Regions from separate parts of the Shewanella sp. NKUCC01_JLK genome, predicted to be linked through region 3. Evidence: predicted binding sites of a transcription regulator. Region 3 holds the regulator's gene; each other region holds the start of a gene.
What was found. The regulator MetJ, encoded in region 3, represses methionine synthesis genes. The targets are predictions, from matches to a motif close to TAGACGTCTAGACGTCTA.
Positions count from the first base shown of each region.

Region 1: the regulator MetJ is predicted to act here: its motif matches at 2,167-2,184, upstream of metK (methionine adenosyltransferase).
Region 2: the regulator MetJ is predicted to act here: its motif matches at 3,698-3,715, upstream of msrA (peptide-methionine (S)-S-oxide reductase MsrA).

Region 1 covers NZ_JAHKRD010000008.1:101,901-108,816, forward strand. Annotated here, with positions in the region: gene tkt (transketolase) at 1-1,781, opposite strand, end outside; gene metK (methionine adenosyltransferase) at 2,227-3,378, shown strand; gene KO537_RS10300 (hypothetical protein) at 3,534-4,019, shown strand; partial or broken gene KO537_RS10305 (transposase) at 4,097-4,422, shown strand; gene KO537_RS10310 (TonB-dependent receptor) at 4,539-6,916, opposite strand, start outside.
Region 2 covers NZ_JAHKRD010000001.1:31,355-38,270, forward strand. Annotated here, with positions in the region: gene KO537_RS00150 (dihydrolipoyllysine-residue acetyltransferase) at 1-31, opposite strand, end outside; gene KO537_RS00155 (alpha-ketoacid dehydrogenase subunit beta) at 41-1,018, opposite strand; gene KO537_RS00160 (thiamine pyrophosphate-dependent dehydrogenase E1 component subunit alpha) at 1,022-2,200, opposite strand; gene astE (succinylglutamate desuccinylase) at 2,363-3,397, opposite strand; gene msrA (peptide-methionine (S)-S-oxide reductase MsrA) at 3,728-4,207, shown strand; gene pgm (phosphoglucomutase (alpha-D-glucose-1,6-bisphosphate-dependent)) at 4,325-5,977, opposite strand; gene seqA (replication initiation negative regulator SeqA) at 6,051-6,593, opposite strand; gene KO537_RS00185 (alpha/beta fold hydrolase) at 6,892-6,916, shown strand, end outside.
Region 3 covers NZ_JAHKRD010000009.1:141,450-148,365, forward strand. Annotated here, with positions in the region: gene KO537_RS11495 (4Fe-4S dicluster domain-containing protein) at 1-27, shown strand, start outside; gene nrfD (NrfD/PsrC family molybdoenzyme membrane anchor subunit) at 30-977, shown strand; gene KO537_RS11505 (sulfite exporter TauE/SafE family protein) at 1,084-1,827, opposite strand; gene metJ (met regulon transcriptional regulator MetJ) at 1,962-2,276, opposite strand; gene metB (cystathionine gamma-synthase) at 2,487-3,650, shown strand; gene KO537_RS11520 (bifunctional aspartate kinase/homoserine dehydrogenase II) at 3,662-6,055, shown strand; gene metF (methylenetetrahydrofolate reductase) at 6,273-6,916, shown strand, end outside.

The DNA of each region.
Region 1 (6,916 bases), on a different contig from region 3:
TCTTGCTTATCGAACTCAGTTGTCGATGGCATAGAGACCACGCGAACGTGTTTACCTTGCTCAGTCAGTGCAGCGGCTGCATCCATTGCCAATTGTACTTCGCTACCAGTTGCGATCAGGATCAGTTCTGGTGTACCCGCACAGTCTTGCAGTACATAAGCACCTTTAGCCACGTTGGCTAATTGCTCAGCGGTACGCGCTTGCGCTTTCAGGTTTTGACGGCTGAAGATCAGTGACGTAGGTGCATTACGGCGCTCAATCGCAGCTTTCCAAGAAACTGCCGTTTCTGCCGCATCACATGGACGCCATACGGCCATATTTGGCGTCATACGCAGGTTAGCTAATTGCTCAACTGGTTGATGCGTTGGGCCATCTTCACCTTGACCGATAGAGTCATGGGTATAAACGAAGATGTTTTGAATACCCATCAGCGCCGACATACGGACTGCGTTACGAGCATATTCCATGAACATCATGAAAGTTGCGCCGTAGTTGATGAAACCACCATGCAGCGAAGCACCGTTCATAATGCCGCTCATGCCGAATTCACGCACGCCGTAGTAAATGTAGTTACCAGCTGGATCGTCTTGAATACCTTTAGAACCTGACCACAGTGTCAAGTTAGAACCCGCTAAGTCAGCAGAGCCGCCTAACAGTTCAGGCAACATAGCGCCAAATGCACCGATGGCATTTTGTGAGGCTTTACGGCTCGCAATACCTTCGGCTTTGTCCTGTGATGCTTGCACGAATGCCTGCGCTTTTTCTTCGAAATCAGCCGGTAATTCACCTTTCAGAACGCGACGCTCATATTCAGCAGCCAGTTCTGGGTGAGCTGCGCGATAAGCTGCAAACTTCTCGTTCCACGCTGCTTCACGGGCAGCACCGGCTTCTTTGGCATCCCAACCCGCATAAACGTCAGCAGGGATTTCGAATGGCGCATGTGGCCAGCCAAGGAATTCACGGGCTGCTGCGATTTCCGCATCGCCTAGTGGCGCGCCGTGGCAATCGTGGCTGCCTGATTTGTTAGGTGAACCAAAACCGATAATGGTTTTGCAGCAAATCATGGTTGGTTTATCAGTCACCGCTTTCGCCGCTTCGATAGCAGCACGGATTGCCGCACTATCGTGACCGTCAACACCGGCAATCACATGCCAGCCGTAAGCTTCAAAACGTTTTGGCGTATCATCGGTGAACCAGCCTTCAACATGGCCATCGATAGAAATACCGTTATCATCCCAAAATGCGACCAGTTTACCTAAACCTAAAGTACCGGCTAATGAACAGGCTTCGTGGGAAATACCTTCCATCAAACAGCCATCGCCGAGGAAGCAGTAAGTATAGTGATCAACGATATCGTGACCATCACGGTTAAACTGTGCCGCTAAGGTTTTCTCAGCAATCGCCATACCGACAGCGTTGCTGATGCCCGCACCGAGTGGACCCGTTGTGGTTTCAACACCTGGGGTGTAACCGTATTCTGGGTGACCCGGGGTTTTAGAATGCAATTGACGGAACTGTTTAAGCTCTTCAATTGGTAATTCATAACCAGTCAGGTGAAGTAAAGAGTAAATCAGCATTGAACCGTGACCGTTAGAGAGGATAAAACGATCTCTATCTACCCATTTCGGATTGTTCGGGTTGTGCTTAAGGAAATCATTCCACAGCACTTCAGCAATATCTGCCATACCCATTGGGGCGCCGGGATGGCCTGAATTTGCTTTTTGAACTGCATCCATACTTAACGCACGGATTGCGTTTGCGAGTACTTTACGGGAAGACATGCTCTCTCCTGCTTGTTTGTGGGGTCTAGCGGGCAATTTGGATGCATATTTTCCCCTACATGCCAGTGTGACGCAAACTAAAATTGCCATTCACTCAGCAAAAGATGGGCGAATATATACCCAAACAACCTGAAGATGCAGGATTCAGGTCGCTTGGGTATACAAGTCGCAGAAACAAGCCGGTCACTTTGCTAGCGTTTACTTGAGAGGGCATAGCAAGGATCACTTGTAATGGAGAAATAAATTTCTCAAAAACATAGCAAACTTAATACTATGAAATATAAGAAAAATAACCTATTTATGACTGAGCGTAGTCGTTTTCAGGTCACAATCTGAGAGGATTTTTTATTATCGGGGGTGATCGGCAATCGGATTTAAACTAAAATAGCCGTCTAGATGTAGATGCTTCTACACGTTTGAATGCTAACGACGAGATTTTCCTACTATGGCAAAGCACTTGTTTACTTCTGAGTCGGTCTCAGAAGGTCATCCCGATAAGATTGCAGATCAGATTTCTGATGCTGTGCTAGATGCAATTCTGGCTCAAGATCCAAAAGCACGCGTAGCGTGTGAAACTTATGTCAAAACCGGCATGGTATTAGTCGGTGGTGAAGTCACTACCTCTGCCTGGGTTGATATTGAAGAAATCACCCGTAAAACGGTGCGTGAAATTGGTTATACCCATTCAGATATGGGATTTGATGCAGACTCGTGCGCAGTATTAAACGCCATTGGTAAGCAATCACCCGACATCAATCAAGGTGTAGACCGCGCAGACCCTGCAGAGCAAGGTGCTGGCGATCAAGGGTTAATGTTTGGTTATGCCAACAACGAAACTGACATTCTGATGCCTGCACCTATCACCTATGCTCACGCATTAGTGAAACGTCAGTCTGAAGTGCGTAAAAATGGCACGCTACCTTGGTTACGCCCAGATGCGAAAAGCCAAGTCACTTTTGCCTATGATGATGGCAAAATTGTCGGTATCGATGCAGTTGTGTTATCGACTCAACACAGAGATGACGTTTCACAAGCCGACTTAATTGAAGGCGTGATGGAAACCATCATCAAGCCTGTATTACCGGCTCAATGGTTAAACAAAGACACTAAGTTCTTTATCAACCCAACTGGCCGTTTTGTTATCGGTGGTCCAGTAGGCGATTGCGGCTTAACGGGTCGTAAGATCATCGTTGACACCTACGGCGGCATGGCCCGTCATGGTGGTGGCGCATTCTCTGGTAAAGATCCATCAAAAGTGGATCGTAGCGCGGCATATGCTGCACGTTATGTGGCAAAAAACATAGTTGCAGCAGGTCTTGCTGATCGCTGTGAAATCCAAGTGTCTTACGCTATTGGTGTGGCAGAGCCTACCTCTATCAGCATCGAGACCTTCGGTACCGGTAAGGTGTCTGAAGAAGTGCTGATCAAGTTAGTACGTCAACACTTTGAACTGCGCCCATACGGTTTAACGGCCATGCTAGATTTAGCACGTCCAATTTATCAAGCGACCGCCGCTTATGGCCACTTTGGCCGCAGCGAATTCCCATGGGAAGCAACTGATAAAGCCGAAATATTGCGCGCTGACGCGGGTCTATAGTCTTAATTCATTTCAATTTTTACACTTAAGACCCATGAAAAACCGCTACCCAGCGGTTTTTTTATGTCTGACATTTAGTTAGATTAATAGTGCTAAGACAAATATGGCAAGATAAAAAGCAGCATATACACAGACCATTAGAGTGCACTGACCCCATGACCGATAACGCCATCTTATTACAGCAACTTCAATCTTGTGCATGGGCAGCCAATGTAGGTCTGCCAGAAGAAACAGCAAAGACATACGGTACATTAGAGGAGATCGCCGCTTTTCTTGAATCCGATCCTGAAGCCTTTTTTGAAACACCTTACGAAATCCACTATGAAAGCCTGTGTGTAACAGATCATGACTTGGCAAATTCGTTAAAAACAAAGGCAGTAATAAATGGTGTGCATACTTGGATTTCTGATAACGAAGTCGATGAAATTTCTAAGTCAGCTTACCTCGCCACTTGGAAAATTATTCCCGTTGCAGAAATATGCGCGCTGACATCCGATGACGCTAATACGCTCGCAACACTGCTCCTAGCTGACGTTAAACTTTCAGCCTTTACGAGTGAACGCCTATTTTGGTATCTCTGTGGAAGAATCCCCTTTGGTTATATTGGTACTTACCCAAACGGGCAATGGTTGATACTTTAGACTTATACGCTAGCACCTTTAATTTTTCTGACTTCATCTAGGGTCTATTGAGCTTTCGAGGATGATTTTTAGACAGCATGCCAATACTGATGCTAACCAATGCACGCTGGGAAACACTATTTCATTTAATGAAAAGCACAGGCCGTGTTTATGATAAACCTGAACATAGACAAACATTCGAAGGCATTCTTTACCACCTTCTAACAGGTATCCCTTGGCAAGATTTACCCAAAGAGTTGAGCCATTGGAGTACGGTTTTTAGAGGGTTTCATTTATGGTCTAAAAAGACATTCAGGCCTATTTACTCAAAGCTTTAGTGAAAATGGCCGACACGGAATGGGTCTTTATTGATGGCTCGATAGTGCGGACTCACCAGCACAGTGCAGGTGCACTGAGTAATGAGTAATGAGAGTTACCCTATTGTTTAATTGATAGTGGATACCTTTATCAAACGGGTAACTCTCAGTTTTATCTATCGCCCATGAATATCAAATAATGGCTAATGCACAGGGTATTCGTTTAGAAACGTACATTCATACCAACCCAGAAGTTACGGGCCTTATCTTTGTTATTAAAATCATCAACGTAAGATGCTGTGTATCCGTTTTGGCCATTATCGTCAGAGACACAAGTGGTGCTAGTGTCACTACATTCGGTGAAGACAATATCGTATGAAGTAAAATCTTTATCAAACAAGTTATTTACTCGCATGTTGAAGGTGACAAACTCACTCGCCTGATAAGAACCACCAAGATGGAACACGTTATAACCCTTATAGTAGAGTGGAGCATCATTAATGATATCCCAAGAGCGATAACGTTTAGCACGGTATTCTGAGGTCAAGAATACGTTAAATGAGTCGGTCAACTCCCATTTTAATGTCGCGTTTGCCATATGCTTGGCACTGTTGCCGAGTGGACGGCCTTGCTCTGCACCGCTTTTCTGCTCGCTATCTGTGTAGGTATAATTAGCATTTAACGTTAAGGCATCTAGAATTTCCCAACGTCCCGCGAGCTCAGCACCTTGAATAGTAACTTTATCTATGTTGACTGTTTTGCTACTGACTGCATAACCTAAATCAGCATATTCACCCGCATCGGAACATTCTATGCTCGTACCTTTACCACAGGGTTGTGAAGCAATCTTATCGTCAAAGTCATTTTTAAAGATAGTGACGTTAAAATTATGGCCATCTGGATGAGACCAATACAGGGCGACTTCGCTGGACACACTGGTTTCAGCTTCGAGATCTGGGTTACCAAATTGCGGTGAGGTTCCTTGGCCACCAAAGCCAACGACACCATCATACAATTGTGTGGTTTTAGGTGTTTTAAAGCCTGTGCTCACCCCACCCTTTACAGTCCACTCATTATTAATGGTGTAAACGCCGTATAGACGTGGGCTGAGTTGGTTGCCAAATATTTCATGATCATCATGACGTAAACCCGCAGTAACAGATAAATCAGAAGTCATGCTCCATGTATCTTCAACAAAAACAGACCACATATTGTGTTCTTGTACTGCGCCCGGCGTACCTTCTTCCATACCAAATACACCGTCTTTCAACTCACCACGAATCACCTGCGCCCCCGTCACTGCGACATGATTTCCTGCAGCTTCAAATGGAATATCGAGTTTCATATCAAGCGTATATTGATTACTTGCCATTTCGCGTTTAGGTCTAGGCAGGAAAGTGGATTCAGCAATCGCTTTACGTTCGGCTTCAGTCATGCCGGTGTAATCCCCTTTACCATCAATCATCTGCAGTAGTAATACTCTTTCAGCAGTGGTAAATGGAAGTGTGCGGCCATTATTTTGTGTGTCTACATAGGATAGTGACACAAAGCTTGTACCAAAATCCCAAGCACCTTCATGGGTTAACGCCCAAGCATCACGGGTAAATTTTTGAGTCTCGCTGTAACCCGCTCGCGGATTTGATCGTCTTGCCCATTCACCACCGCTGGCTAGACAAGCAGCCTCACGGGAACCTACGCCGCCTTTACAGAAGTTACTGGCAATCCAGAGACTATCGATATTATCAACAGTACCAAGCGGATACTCGCGTTCACCGTTATCATTGATCAGTGGCGTATTATCATAATCTTGAGATGAGGAATCTAAATCAAACCAAATTTTGTGATGTTCATTTAGCGTCCAACTTAAACTCCCACCTAACATATGATTTTCGTTATCGACGGTTTTACCGCCACCACCAAAACCGAGTGAACGAGTGCGTACTTCTCCATTGGGATAATCTACTGGTGCATACTCTGGTGTAGACCCCATTCGATCATAAATACTGCCATGAATCGATAACCCAAGAACGCCTTTAATGAGGGGACCCATCACGCTGAAATCGGTAGTGATATCTTCGCCATAGGCATCATTGGTTTGATGAGTTCGGCTGTGAGTGATAGAGCCAGACCATTCGTCGCCCACTTTTTTAGTGATGATGTTCACCACACCACCTAGAGCATCTGCACCGTATAACGTTGATGCTGGCCCACGAATAACTTCAATTCGATCAATAGCATCAAGTGGTGGTACATGACCAAATTGATTGCCACCAAAACTGTTTGGATAAATATCACCATGGTTGTTCTGACGCTTACCATCGACAAGGATTAAGGTATAGTCAGATCCCATACCGCGTAGACTGATGGTACCTTGCCCTGTTTTATCACGGGTTTCACCAATATCAACCCCTTCCAAGTCACGCACTGCATCTAGGAGAGTGGTATAAGGTTTTATCATCAAATCTTCTTGGGTGATAACAGAAATACTGGCAGGTGCATCAACCAATTTCTGTTCATATCCAGAGGCAGTAACAACCATAACTTCCATTTTTCTGTCGGGAGCCTCTTCGGCTTGGACAAAATTACCCGCAAATACAGCGG
Region 2 (6,916 bases), on a different contig from region 3:
CAATATCCGGCAAAATAAAATCTTTAATCATACCGGACTCCTAGAAGGTCACTGATGCTTTGATGGCTTCAAACGTTTTGAATGCATCTGGCATGTATTCTTTTTCATGAATGAGTGGGTACGGGGTATCTAAACCACAAACGCGGCTGATGGGTGACTCTAAATACAAGAAGCATTCTTGCTGAATCGTCGCCGCTATCTCACCAGCAAAACCACCGGTTAATGGCGCTTCATGGTTAACCAGTAAACGTCCGGTCTTTTTGACTGAATCGGCAACGGTATCGATATCCCAGGGTGACAAGGTGCGTAAATCGATAACTTCACAGGAGATCCCTTCTTTAGCGGCCATGTCGGCGGCTTTTTCAAGGATTTCCATTTGCGCGCCCCACGCCACTAAGGTGATGTCTTTACCTTCGCGAACCACTTCAGCCTTACCCAGTTCAATTTCATAATCGCCCGCTGGCACTTCGCCAACCGATGCACGATATAAACGCTTAGGCTCAAAGAAGATCACCGGATTTTTGTCACGGATTGACGCCAACAGCAGACCTTTGGCTTGCTCAGGGTTACGTGGCACCACCACTTTTAATCCCGGTGTCTGGGTAAAATAAGCTTCGGGTGATTGAGAGTGATAATGGCCGCCCGCGATACCGCCGCCATAGGGCGTACGGAACACTAATCCACCGACATCGAACTCATTACCGCTACGGTAACGGAACTTAGCCGACTCGTTAACGATTTGATCAAACGCCGGAAAGATATAATCGGCGAATTGAATTTCAGCCACGGCGGTCATGCCATTTGAGGCTAAACCATTGGCAAAACCGGCAATACCTTGCTCTGTCAGCGGCGTATTAAAGCAGCGAGCGCGACCGAATTTTTCTTGAAGACCGGAGGTGGCGCGAAATACCCCGCCAAAGTGGCCCACATCTTCACCAAAAACCACCATGCGTTCATCGGCTTGCATGGCAATCGACAAGGCCTCATTGACGGCCTGTAACATATTCATTTCAGCCACGGCTTATAGTCTCCCTGCACTTTTTGGATAGGCTTGCGGATATTTCTTGATATGTTCTTTAAGCTCGGCGAGTTGCTTTTTCAGCACTGGCGTCGGCTTGTCGTACACATCTTCAATAATTTCATCCAGCATAGGCACAGGAATTTTTTCAGCCACTTTTACCGCAGCCAATACTTCTTCACGATATTTTTCATGCAGTTTCACATCATCCGCTTCAGCCAACCAACCTTTGTTGATAAGCCATAATTTGAAGCGTTTAACCGGATCGTGTTGCTGCCACTTGGCTTCTTCATCTTTCGAGCGATAACCAGAGGGGTCGTCTGAAGAAGAGTGCGCGCCGAGACGATAAGTCATGGCTTCAATCAGCACAGGCGCATTATGCTCAATCGCATAGGCGCGGGCTTGCTGAGTTGCGGCTAACACGGCCAACATGTCATTACCATCAACACGAATGGTGTGCATGCCATAACCGACACCACGGCTGGCAATACCGTTACCGGCAAACTGCTCTTCAGTGGGGGTAGAAATCGCGTAGCCATTGTTACGACAGAAGAAAATCACTGGGCATTTCAGTACCGCGGCCATGTTTAGGCCAGCATGAAAATCCCCTTCCGATGCAGCGCCTTCGCCAAAATAACAAACCGCGACTTTGCGCTTACCTTGCATTTTTAAGCTGTAGCCCACACCAGTCGCCTGCGGGATTTGCGTGGCTAACGGTGAAGAAATCGTTTGATAATGCAATGCCGCACTACCGTAATGGATTGGCATTTGTCGACCTTTACCAAGATCTTTCTCGTTACTGAACATCTGATTCATAAACTGTTCAGTGGTAAAGCCGCGATAACGCAGCGCCGCATGCTCGCGATATTGCGCGAGGATCACATCTTCTTGATCGAGTGCGGCCACACTGCCGACAATCGCCGCTTCTTCACCCGTACAGGTCATGTAGAAGCTGATGCGCCCTTGACGCTGGGCGCCAAGCATACGTTCATCAAGTACCCGAGTGAATACACAGGTATCGTAAATTTTAGTGGCTAAGGTTTCATCTATCACAGGCAAAACCGCGGTTTCATAAGTGGTGCCGTCGGCTTGTAGAATTCGAAGGATAGGAATGTGTAGCGATGCCTTATCCAAGAAGCCGACACGGTGCACTGTATCAGTGTTGAGTGTTGCTTTGCTCATATTGTGCTCTTGTTATCTCATTACGCATCAAAGCGTTTTGATGCGTCTGTTTATACGAATATGCCCGACGAACATTACGTTAACGTAAACTACCTATCAACCATTGGCATAGCTCAAACCACAAGTTATCCCTGCCACGCATGTATATATTGCTTTACAAGCCTAACGCACGTCCGCATTCACCGCAGGGATCAGGCAAATCACAGTGCGATTGCCAATAGGCACTTTGGCATTAGGGAACACGACAGACTCAAACTCGTGCTCCACTTTAATTTCTTGCCCACCTTCCCGCGCTAAAACAAAGCCCTTCGGGAAAGATCTGAAGTTTTCGACATCTGTTGCGAAGGTAAATTCAAAATCATCGAAATGTTTATTGATGACGCGGCACACTTGGTACAAGTTAACCTTATCGGCATCAAATGCATCCAGCGCCAACGGCTTAGCGGTGATCAAGCGCATGAACATTTCATGGGTGGCGATAAAACGCGTCATGTCGTTCTGCCCCATGGGATACACTTTGCCAAGCTCAATGGTAAAGGCATCGGCACCGTAGCGTTCAGAGGAAAAATAGCTGAAGGTCGTGGTCGGTTCGTGGTGGAAAAGTACTGTATCGACGCCGCTTGCGGCTAAAAACATAATTTGCTCGCCGCTAAAGGCGCGCCCAGGACGATAGGGATAGATAGCGAACTTTTCATGCTTCGAGGCGCGCATCGCCGTGTGCAGATCATAATGGATGCGCTGACGTCCATCGGCAACCGCAGTATAAAAACGATCGACATAGGCTTCGAGTTTTTTCGCGCGTACTCGCTCAGGGTTCACTAACCCTGGTGGATTGGAATGCTCACCACTAAAGAGACGATTCATGTTTTCGTCAATAATCCGCGTGCCGTTATTAATCGCTAATGGGTTACCAATGAGAAATAAAGTGCGCTGCTTTGCGATGATCTTTTGCTGTAGAAGTTGTTTAATTAAGCTATTGCAGAGTTCAATGGGCGCGGTCTCGTTACCGTGAACACCGCAGGAAAGCACAATATCTTTTCCTTCATTCTTTACTGGTTCGAAAACAATAACACCGGTATCCCACACTTCCACTTGAGTATGATCGCCTAAGTTAAATGAAAATTCGCCATCGAACTGTTCAGGATGGGCTAAGGTGAGCGCTAAAAAATCCTTTGAATCTAACAGAGCTTGTAACACAGAATTCTCCTTATAATGATGTGTAACAGTATTGGCGCAATAGCATAAGTACAGGCAGTAATAACCACTTAAGCATTTATCTCACCGCGGTTAGTCTCACTCGCACCTAAAAAACGGCTTCAATACTAACACATGTTTTTAGTGCTGTTCTCAGACATTTATTGCCGTAGGACCCAGTTTTAAGCGGAATGACATTCAACTAAGCTGATTGTTAAATTCTTAGGACATTCCCTAAGAATTTCCCATGATAAATATTCCAGCTTGAGGCTTGCTTTTGCACTCAAGTTTTATCACAATCCTTAGCCATCTAGACTTCTATTGGATTTAATTATGGCGTTAGCAACCTTTGGTGCCGGCTGTTTCTGGGGCGTAGAGTATTTTTTTAGACAAGTGAACGGCGTATCGAATGTCACCTGCGGCTATATGGGCGGCAATAATGCGGCGACAACCTATGAAGAAGTCAAAAAAGGCAAAACGGGCCATGCCGAAGTGGTGCAAGTGGAATTCGATCCCGCCCTTGTCAGTTATGAAGACTTGCTCGATGTATTTTGGAAAAACCACAATCCAACGAGTCTGAACATGCAAGGCGGAGATATTGGCACCCAATATCGCAGCACCATTTTCTTCCACGACCGTGAGCAAAAAGCGGCCGCAGAAGCCTCAAAATTAGCTTTTGCCCGCTCAGGTCGTTGGGGATTACGCCATATCGTCACTGAAATTGTGCCATTGCAACAGTTCCATGTTGCTGAGGAATATCATCAAAATTACATCGATAAGAATAACTTACCGAGTTGTCATATCGAATACTAAGTACGGTCAAATCAGTATTAGATCAACTACTCACAGCTGAATTAGACACAAACAAAAACGCACTCAAATCTGAGTGCGTTTTTTTATTTTGAGGCGTTAGCTAAACCTACTACTGGATTAAGCGTTTAGCGCCTTATCAATTAATGCCTGCGCATCTTTGATGATCTCAGCTAAATGTTGCTCACTGATAAAACTTTCGCCGTAGATCTTAAATAACGCTTCCGTGCCCGATGGACGCGCCGCAAACCAACCATTCGCCGTAGTCACTTTGATGCCACCAATGGCCGCATTATTGCCCGGCGCATGGGTTAACACGTTTTCGATTGACTCACCCGCAAGCACAGTGGCATTTAAGGTTTCAGCATTCAATAACGCAAATTTGGCCTTGTTTTCAAGACTGATTGGGCTATCGATACGCTTATAAAAGCTTTGGCCAAATTGTTTTACTAACTCTTGGTGACGCTGACCTGGGGTTTTACCTGTCACCGCAAGGATCTCTGCCGCAAGTAACCCTAGAATAAAACCGTCTTTATCCGTACACCAAGTAGAGCCATCACGGCGTAAAAATGCCGCGCCAGCACTCTCTTCACCGCCAAAGGCGATTGTGGCTTCGGCTAAACCATCGACAAACCACTTAAAACCCACTGGCACTTCGAGTAACGTTTTGCCGTGGAAAGCACAAATTTTATCGATAAGCGCACTCGATACTAAGGTTTTACCTATGGCTAAGGTATCGCTCCAATCTGGTCTGTGTGTCAGTAAATAATCGATAGCGACCGCAAGATAATGATTCGGATCCATCAAACCCGTACCAGGGCAAACGATGCCGTGACGGTCATAGTCAGGATCATTACCAAGGCATAAATCAAAGGATTCTTTATGGGCGAGTAAACCTGCCATCGCATAGGGAGACGAGCAATCCATGCGGATTTTACCGTCTTTATCCAGCGGCATAAAGCTAAAGCTTGGGTCAACTTTATCATTAACTAACGTGATATCGAGTCCATAACGCGCGGTAATCGGTGCCCAGTAGAAAATCCCTGAACCACCGAGCGGGTCCACACCGATACGCAGCTTAGCGTTGGCAATCGCTTGCATGTCGATAACATTTTCTAAATCAACCACATAGGGCGTGATCAAATCAATGGCTTGCACATAACCCGAAGTCAGCGCTTCGGCATACGCTAATTTTTGCACGCCAGCTAACGCTTGGCGCAAGTAATCATTGGCCCGCGACTCAATCCAAGCCGTGATATTTCCTTCGGCCGGTCCGCCATGAGGTGGATTGTATTTAATCCCACCATCTTGAGGCGGATTGTGGGAAGGCGTAATGATCAAACCATCGGACAATGCCGCACCCGTAATATTGGCTTCGCGATTGGCGCAAATCACCCCATGGGACACCACTGGTGTTGGCGTGAAACCATCATTCTGCTGGATGTGCACTGTGACTTTATTTGCCGCCAGCACTTCAATGGCCGATAAATAAGCGGCGTAGGATAACGCATGGGTGTCAATCCCGAGGATCAACGGCCCATTGATATTCACCGATTGGCGATAATCCACCACAGCTTGGGTAATCGCCCAAATGTGTTGTTGGTTAAAACTGCCATTGGAAGCGCAGCCTCTGTGCCCAGAAGTGCCAAAGGTGACGCGTTGTTGTACGTCATCCATATTTGGCGTGATGCTGTAATAATGGCTCATCAGTTTTGGAATATTGACCAGATCCGTCTGATTAGCGATTTGTCCTGCCCTTTGATGTATTGCCACCTATGGCTCTCCTGCACTCAATTACAATTAGAAAAAGTAGAAAAATGTCGTACTAACCAGGCTCACCCGCGGATTAAACGCGCTCGGCGATGCCCGCTGCTACTGTCGCATCACAACCAAATTGCACTAAAACTTCCGATAAAATAGTGCGTTTCTTGGCGGTATTGTTGTTACTCGTTACCCAGAAACCACTTGCACCAATTTCTTTTGGGTTAGCCGAAGCACTCGCTTCGAGCAGTTGCTCCTTAGAGCGAGCAAAATACAAACGATCGCGCCCTTGGATCTGCAAAATTTGTGAGAATTGCTCTGGGGCTAATTGATACAAACTTTCGAGCAAAAACAGAAAACGACCTACTGCGCCTTTTTGCTGCGATAACTGATGTTCATCGACTAAGCGACTAAAATCATTCACTGCTGGCACTGTTTGCGCCGCGATGGGCTGAATAGGTTCAGCTTCAAGACTGGGTTGGCTAATCGCCAAAGGCTGGGGTTGTTCGACCGCATCGACGGACAGGCCGAGTAATCGACGAAGAATGTCAGAGGCGCTCTCACCAATACGTTCTGTTTTGCTGGCAATATGACGATAGAGCTCTTCATCTACTTCGATATATTTCATAACCTTAATTATCCTTTGTTATTCGACAGGCTTAACCGAAAAAAGTGTACCACAGCGATCGGGGCAGATCATTGCGATCTGTTACCAGTGTATCTATCTCTATCAATCTGATAAAGCGCCATTATTCTAAAAGTGCGGGAAATAGCACAGCAAACTAGCAGTTAATCGACAATTGCCGAAAAAGCACACAAGTTACTGGCCGCCCCCACTATAGAAATGGCAACTGACTTGTCAAGCCAACGGCATTAAGGGCACAATTCGCGTCACGCTAAGCTAAAAATCTCCAACAGGAATCACCATGAACTTTGTTTCCACAGGCCAAG
Region 3 (6,916 bases):
GTTCCTACCAAAAGAGGGGGGATTTGATTATGAACAATACTTGGGGCGACATGGCGCAATATGATCCTGTCACTTGGCACTGGGTCATCGCCGTTTACCTGTTTATGGCGGGGTTATCCGCGGGCAGTTTACTGATTGGCATTGGTTTGCGCTGGGCGAATAAGGAACTCAGCGCGGGAGCCGAAAGCAGCATTCTTAAGGCGGCAGCCATTATTGGGCCTGTAGCAATTAGCTTAGGTCTAGCTTGCTTAGTGTTTGACTTAACCAAACCATTCCACTTCTGGTTGATCTTAATTCACTATAACTTCCAGTCTGTGATGGCAATCGGGGTGCTGGCGCTGCTGGCGTATTCTCCCTTAGCTTTTGCGTACGCCATTATTGTGCTGCGGGATGACTTACCAAAATGGGGTTTGGGTTTCCTAACACCTATCGCTAAGTTACTTATGCCATTTCGAAAGCTGATTGAAGTATTGTTGTTTGTCCTGGCCATTGGCGTAGGGGCTTACACTGGCTTCTTGATTTCGGCGATGAATGCCTATCCTATGCTCAACACTGCGGTACTGCCTGCGCTGTTTTTAGTGTCGGGTTTATCGGCGGGCGCTGCGGCCAATGCGGTACTGGCGTTGCTGATGTTTAAGACTGACAGCCACGACAAAACTTTAGTGAAGATGCACGGTTTAGAATTGCCTGTGATGGCGATTGAAATCTTGTTCCTGTTCATGTTGTTCTGCGCCTTGTACTTCAAGGGCGGCGCGGCGGCTGCGGCCTTAGCATCGTTAACTTCTGGGCTATGGGCAAGCGTGTTCTGGATAGGTGTTGTCGGTATAGGTTTTGGTATTCCCTTGCTGTTTATGCTGCTACCCGCCGCGACTCGCCATACTAAGGGCGCGATGATCATGGTAGCTTGTGCGAGCTTAACGGGCGTACTCGCCTTAAGACACTTTATTGTGTACGCAGGGCAAAGCTATTTAAGCTGAGCGTAATCTAGCTTTACATATTGATAGATAAAGAAAAAGCACTGGCAATGTCAGTGCTTTTTTATTGTTTGAATCTTGAGAAGGTTTGCCAGTACAAGCAGGACGCTTATTGGGGTAATAACTCGATAACCGACTTCACCGTTAGTACTAAGGCGCTGATACTGCACAGGACTAACGTCGCCATCTTTGTCTTCTCTTTATCGACACGGCCCACTAATCGTCCTGCGACTAAGTAACCTAAAATCACTGAGGGGAGCAGCATCAACGACAGCCACAGATGTTTTAATTCTAATAAGCCAGTGATTGCTAAAATGATCAGTGCAATCATGGAGCTAAAAATGAAGAAGGCCGAAAGCGCTGCGCGAAACTGCGAGGCATCTTTGCCTGCCAACAAAATCGCCATCGGCGGGCCACCAATCGCGGCGATATTGCCGAAGATCCCTGAAACCACACCCGCACCGAAGAGGGTTTTCTTATTCACTGGCAGGCTGAATTTATTCAGGCTGAGGATCACTGCGACAGTCACGATGGCGGCGATGGATAAACCCAGTATGGGTTGAGGCGCAAACAGCAACAGACTCGCGCCGATAAAACCGCCGGGCACGCGACCTATGAGCGCATATTGCAAGCCATTGAATTCTAAGTGACCGCGTTCACGCACTAAGGTCAGCATGGCGATGGAGAAACCCATAGCAATAACAGGCGCAGGTACAAGTTGTGGATCGACGATATACAGCAAAGGACTGGCGACAACCGCAAGCCCAAACCCAATCAGACTTTGGGTTAAGGCGCCCAGAAACACGACCAGCGAGGCTAAGGCGAGTGTCTGTGGATCTATCATAGAAAACATAGGATTTCCTATATCCCAAACCAACTCAAGATGGTGAAATTTAAAGTTTGAAGTCGCTTGGGTATAAACAAAAAGGGATCGTTAACGATCCCTATTGATGAGCACTGTGATATGACTTTGAAAGCGACGAGTCGCTATTCCATGTCTTCCCACTCGATTCCCATTTGATCCATCAACAACTTGGCTTCGGCGGGAATGCTGTCTGGGTTGTCTTTTGACAGATCTTCATCGTTGGGCAATGGCTGGCCAGTGTAGGCGTGCAAAAATGCCTCACACAACAGCTCGCTGTTGGTGGCGTGACGCAAATTATTGACCTGACGACGAGTACGTTCGTCCGTGAGGACCTTAAGCACTTTGAGCGGAATAGACACAGTAATTTTTTTTACTTGTTCATTCTTCTTGCCATGTTCAGCATAGGGGCTGATGTATTCCCCATTCCATTCAGTCATTGACTCACCTGTTATAACGCTAAATTCGGGGCAGATTTTAAACCCTTACAAAGAACAGTCAAATTATTGCTACTATTTCTTTGTGATTGCAAACAGATTTCTTTATGTTCAGACGTCTAAACGTCTTCACGCCTATTGACGATGGCGTTGGGCTTAGGTACATTTAGACGTCCAGACATCTCTATCAGTCTACCGAATTTAGGAGTCCCCATGGCAGAGCGTCAATTAGCCACACTGGCAGTGCGTCAGGGTATCGAAAGCGATACTCAATATGGCGCAGTTGTGCCACCGATTTATTTGTCGACTAATTACGCCTTCGATGGTCATAAAAATCCCCGCGAATTCGATTACAGTCGTTCAGGCAACCCAACGCGCTGCATTTTAGGTGAAGCATTAGCCCAATTAGAAAAGGGCGCCACTGGTATAGTGACATGCACTGGCATGGCGGCCATCACCTTAGTGACGACTTTGCTCGGCCCCGATGACCTATTAGTTGTGCCCCACGATTGTTACGGCGGTTCCTACCGTTTATTTACCAACTTGGCGAAGAAAGGCCAGTTTAAGCTCATTGTGGTCGACCAAACCGACAGCCAAGCGTTAGCCGCCGCCATTGCGCAGAATCCTAAGATGGTGTGGCTCGAAACCCCATCGAACCCGTTATTGCGTGTGGTAGATATCGAAGCCATTGCTAAGGCGAGCCATGAGGTCGGCGCGCTGGTGGTGGTCGATAACACCTTTTTATCGCCGATATTGCAACAACCCCTATTGTTAGGCGCGGATATCGTTATCCACTCCACCACTAAATATATCAATGGTCACAGCGATGTGGTCGGCGGCGCTGTGGTCGCCAAAGACGCGCAAATCGGCGAAAGCTTACATTGGTGGTCGAACACTCTAGGCTTAACGGGGTCAGCCTTTGACAGTTATCTGACCCTGCGCGGCCTACGTACCTTAGCGGTGCGTATTCGCGAGCATCAAGCCAATGCCCAGCGTATTATTGAGGTATTAACGCAAAGCCCTGTGGTGAGCAAAGTCTATTACCCAGGGCTTGCGGATCATCCAGGTCACGCCATTGCGGCCAAGCAACAACAGGGCTTTGGCGCTATGCTGAGCTTTGAGCTCAAAGGCGGCGAGGCCGAAGTGGTGGCCTTTTTAGGTGCACTCAGCTTATTTAGCGTGGCGGAAAGTTTAGGTGGTGTTGAAAGTTTAGTGGCCGTGCCCGCAACTATGACCCACAGAGCCATGGAGCCGCAAGCGCGCTTCGAGGCTGGTATTAAGGACACCCTATTGCGTCTATCGGTGGGTATTGAAGATGCCGCCGATTTAGTTGCAGATATTCAAGCAGGATTAGCCGCCGTTGCGGCTTGTCAGTAGAGGAATAATAGATGGCACGTTGTCACTTACATAAATTTGGTGGCTCCAGTTTAGCGGATGCCGATTGTTATCGCCGAGTCGCCCATATCCTATTAACCCACGGTCATAGTGATGATCTCGTGGTGGTCTCTGCGGCGGGTAAAAGCACGAATTTCCTGTATAAATTATTAGCGCTGCGTGATGCGGGTCAGCTATGGCAAGAAGAATTACAAGTGCTGATCAGCTACCAACAGGGGTTGATTGAGCAGTTGTTGTCGAATGAACAAGCCCGCGATCTGCGTGAGCGTTTGGCCACTGATAAAGCGCAACTCATCAGCTTGTTGTCCTTAGATGAGCGCAACGAATACCAAATCAACCATGTGGTGAGCTTTGGCGAACGTTGGTCGGCACGTTTAATGGCGGCGCTACTGCGCGAATCTGGCGTGGCAGCAAGCCATGTGGATGCCTGTTCAATTTTAGTGGCCGATGAAGCCGCTGTGCCACAAATTCGGGTACAGGAATCCCGCGCTAAAGTACAAGCCCTATTAGCTGCGCATCCCAATGAACGCTTAGTGATCACAGGATTTATCTGCGCTAACGAGCGTGGCGATACCTTGTTACTTGGTCGTAATGGTTCAGATTTTAGCGCCAGCCTGATTGCGAGTCTCGCTGATATCGAGCGCGTGACCATTTGGACCGATGTGGAAGGGGTGTTCAACGCCGATCCTAATAAAATCAACGATGCCAAGTTACTGAAAAGCATGTCACTTGCCGAAGCCGATCGCCTAGCGCGTTTAGGCTCGCCTGTATTACATTCGCGCACTCTGCAGCCTTTGTTTAATACCGAAGTGAGTTTAGCGGTACGCTCAAGTTATGCATCCCACACCGACTTTACCTTAATCGCACCCCACAGTTCGTCGGCGAGCGCGCCTGTGGTGACTAACCTCAATGCTGTTGTCCTGTTCGGCTTTAAACTCACAGGGGAGTTAACTCGTTTATTAGATTTATTGATTGCCGCGGGTTTAACGCCATTGGCCCATTGGACCTCTGCCCATCAAAGGGTTGAACTTGCCTATACCGCTGAGAATCAAAAACAAGTTCAAAGATTACTCGATGCCGAGGCAGAAGCATTAGGGATCAGCGAGCAGCAGATCAACACAGATTTTGGTTTAGTCGCATTAGTAAGTGCCGACGCCGAACATTATCGCCGCAGCTTCGCGCGTTTACTGAGCCGTGATGCTAAACCTTTGTTCAGTGGCGATTTAAGTTTAGTGACGTTAGTGCCCCAGTCACAGGTGAATCTGTTAACCCAAAAAGTTCACCGTCGCTGCGCTGGCCCGCGTAAACGCATTGGCGTCCTGCTGCTCGGTGTGGGTAATATCGGTGAGGCTTGGATCGATCTGTTTAAGTCGGTTTCACCCTCACTAGACCATGAACTCGAAGCTAGTGTTGAGTTAGTCGGTTTAGTCAGTTCGAGTAAAGCCTTGATTAAATCCACTGGCATTAATCTTGCCGCGTGGCAAACAGAGTTCAATACTGAAGCAACGCCTTGGCAGTATGAACATTTATTCGAGCAATTAGAGCAAGTTAACTGCGATGAGCTGGTGGCCTTAGATATCAGTGCCAGCGCCAGTTTGACGCTGCAATATCCAGAACTGTTCGAGCGTGGCATCCATGTGGTGAGCGCGAATAAACTTGCGGGCTCGGGTCCATTGCCTTTCTATCGAGAGTTAAAGCAGCAACTGGGTAATCGTCGTTTGTTTTGGCGCTATAACGCCAGCTGTGGCGCAGGTTTACCCATCCAACATGCGCTAAATGATCTGCGTAACAGCGGTGATAGCGTTGAAGCGGTGGGCGGGATTTTCTCCGGCACCTTGTGTTGGTTGTTTGAGAAATATGATACTAGTAAGCCATTTTCAGAATTAGTGATTGAAGCCAGAGGCTTAGGCATTACTGAACCCGATCCCCGCGACGATCTCTCCGGTCGTGATATGCAGCGTAAACTGCTTATTTTGGCCCGTGAAATAGGCCTTGAAATCGAGCTCGAAGATATTGAACTGCGCTCACTCGTGCCAGCCGCTTTGGCGGATATTCCCTTAGATCAATTTCTCACCCGCATTGCCGAGTTAGATGCCGATCTGCTGCAACAGTATGGTGCGGCGGCGGAGCAAAATAAGGTGCTCAGATACGTGGCATCCTTAGACAACAGCGGCCCAGAGCTCAAGGCCGAGGTGGGTTTGCAGTGGATTGATACCCATCACCCTTACGCCAACTTAACCCCTGGTGATAATGTGTTTGTGATCCGCAGTGTCTTCTACCAAGGTAATCCGCTGATCATCCGTGGACCGGGCGCTGGACGCGAAGTGACCGCGGCGGCGGTGCAGTCGGATCTGACCCAGATCTGTCGCGATCTCTTGCAAGAGTAGACTGAAATTCAGCAGCTTAAAGGACTCATTCGAGTCCTTTTTTATTGGCTAGAATAAATCTATCGAATTAACCGAGATTAAATGCGGTTTATGGGTATTTTTGGGCTTGACTTACATCTCAGTTTCTCTAGTATATGGACATATAGACGTCCAAACGTCCATTTGAACTAATTCATACTAGCAAAGAGTAGCGCCAAGGGCGGTTGAGGAAATACACATGGCTTTTCATCACGCACAACATTCACAATCGCTGAACCAGAGCTTGTCTGAGCTTAATGGCGATATTAATGTTTCTTTTGAGTTTTTCCCGCCATCGACCCCCGAAATGGAACAGATCCTGTGGAACTCTATCCGTCGTTTAGAGCCGCTGAATCCTAAGTTTGTGTCTGTGACTTACGGTGCTAACTCAGGTGTTCGCGACCGCACCCATGGCGTGATTGAACGTATCCAACAGGAAACCGACCTCGTTGCCGCGCCGCACTTAACCTTAGTGGATGCCAGCGATGAAGAGCTGTTAGAACTGGCTAAGCATTACTGGAAATCGGGCATTCGTGACATAGTGGCACTGCGGGGTGATTTACCCGCGGGTAGCCCAAAGCCAACCCGTTTTGCGGTCGATTTAGTGCGTTTACTGCGCTCAGTGGCTGACTTTGATATTTCAGTTGCGGCCTATCCAGAAGTGCATCCCGATGCGAGTAATGCACAGGCGGATTTGATCAACCTTAAGCGCAAGATTGATGCGGGCGCTAGCCGTGCTATTACCCAATTTTTCTTCGATGTGGAATCCTACCTGCGTTTTCGTGATCGCTGCGTTGCCGCCGGTATCGACGTTGAAATCGTGCCGGGCATTTTACCTGTGAC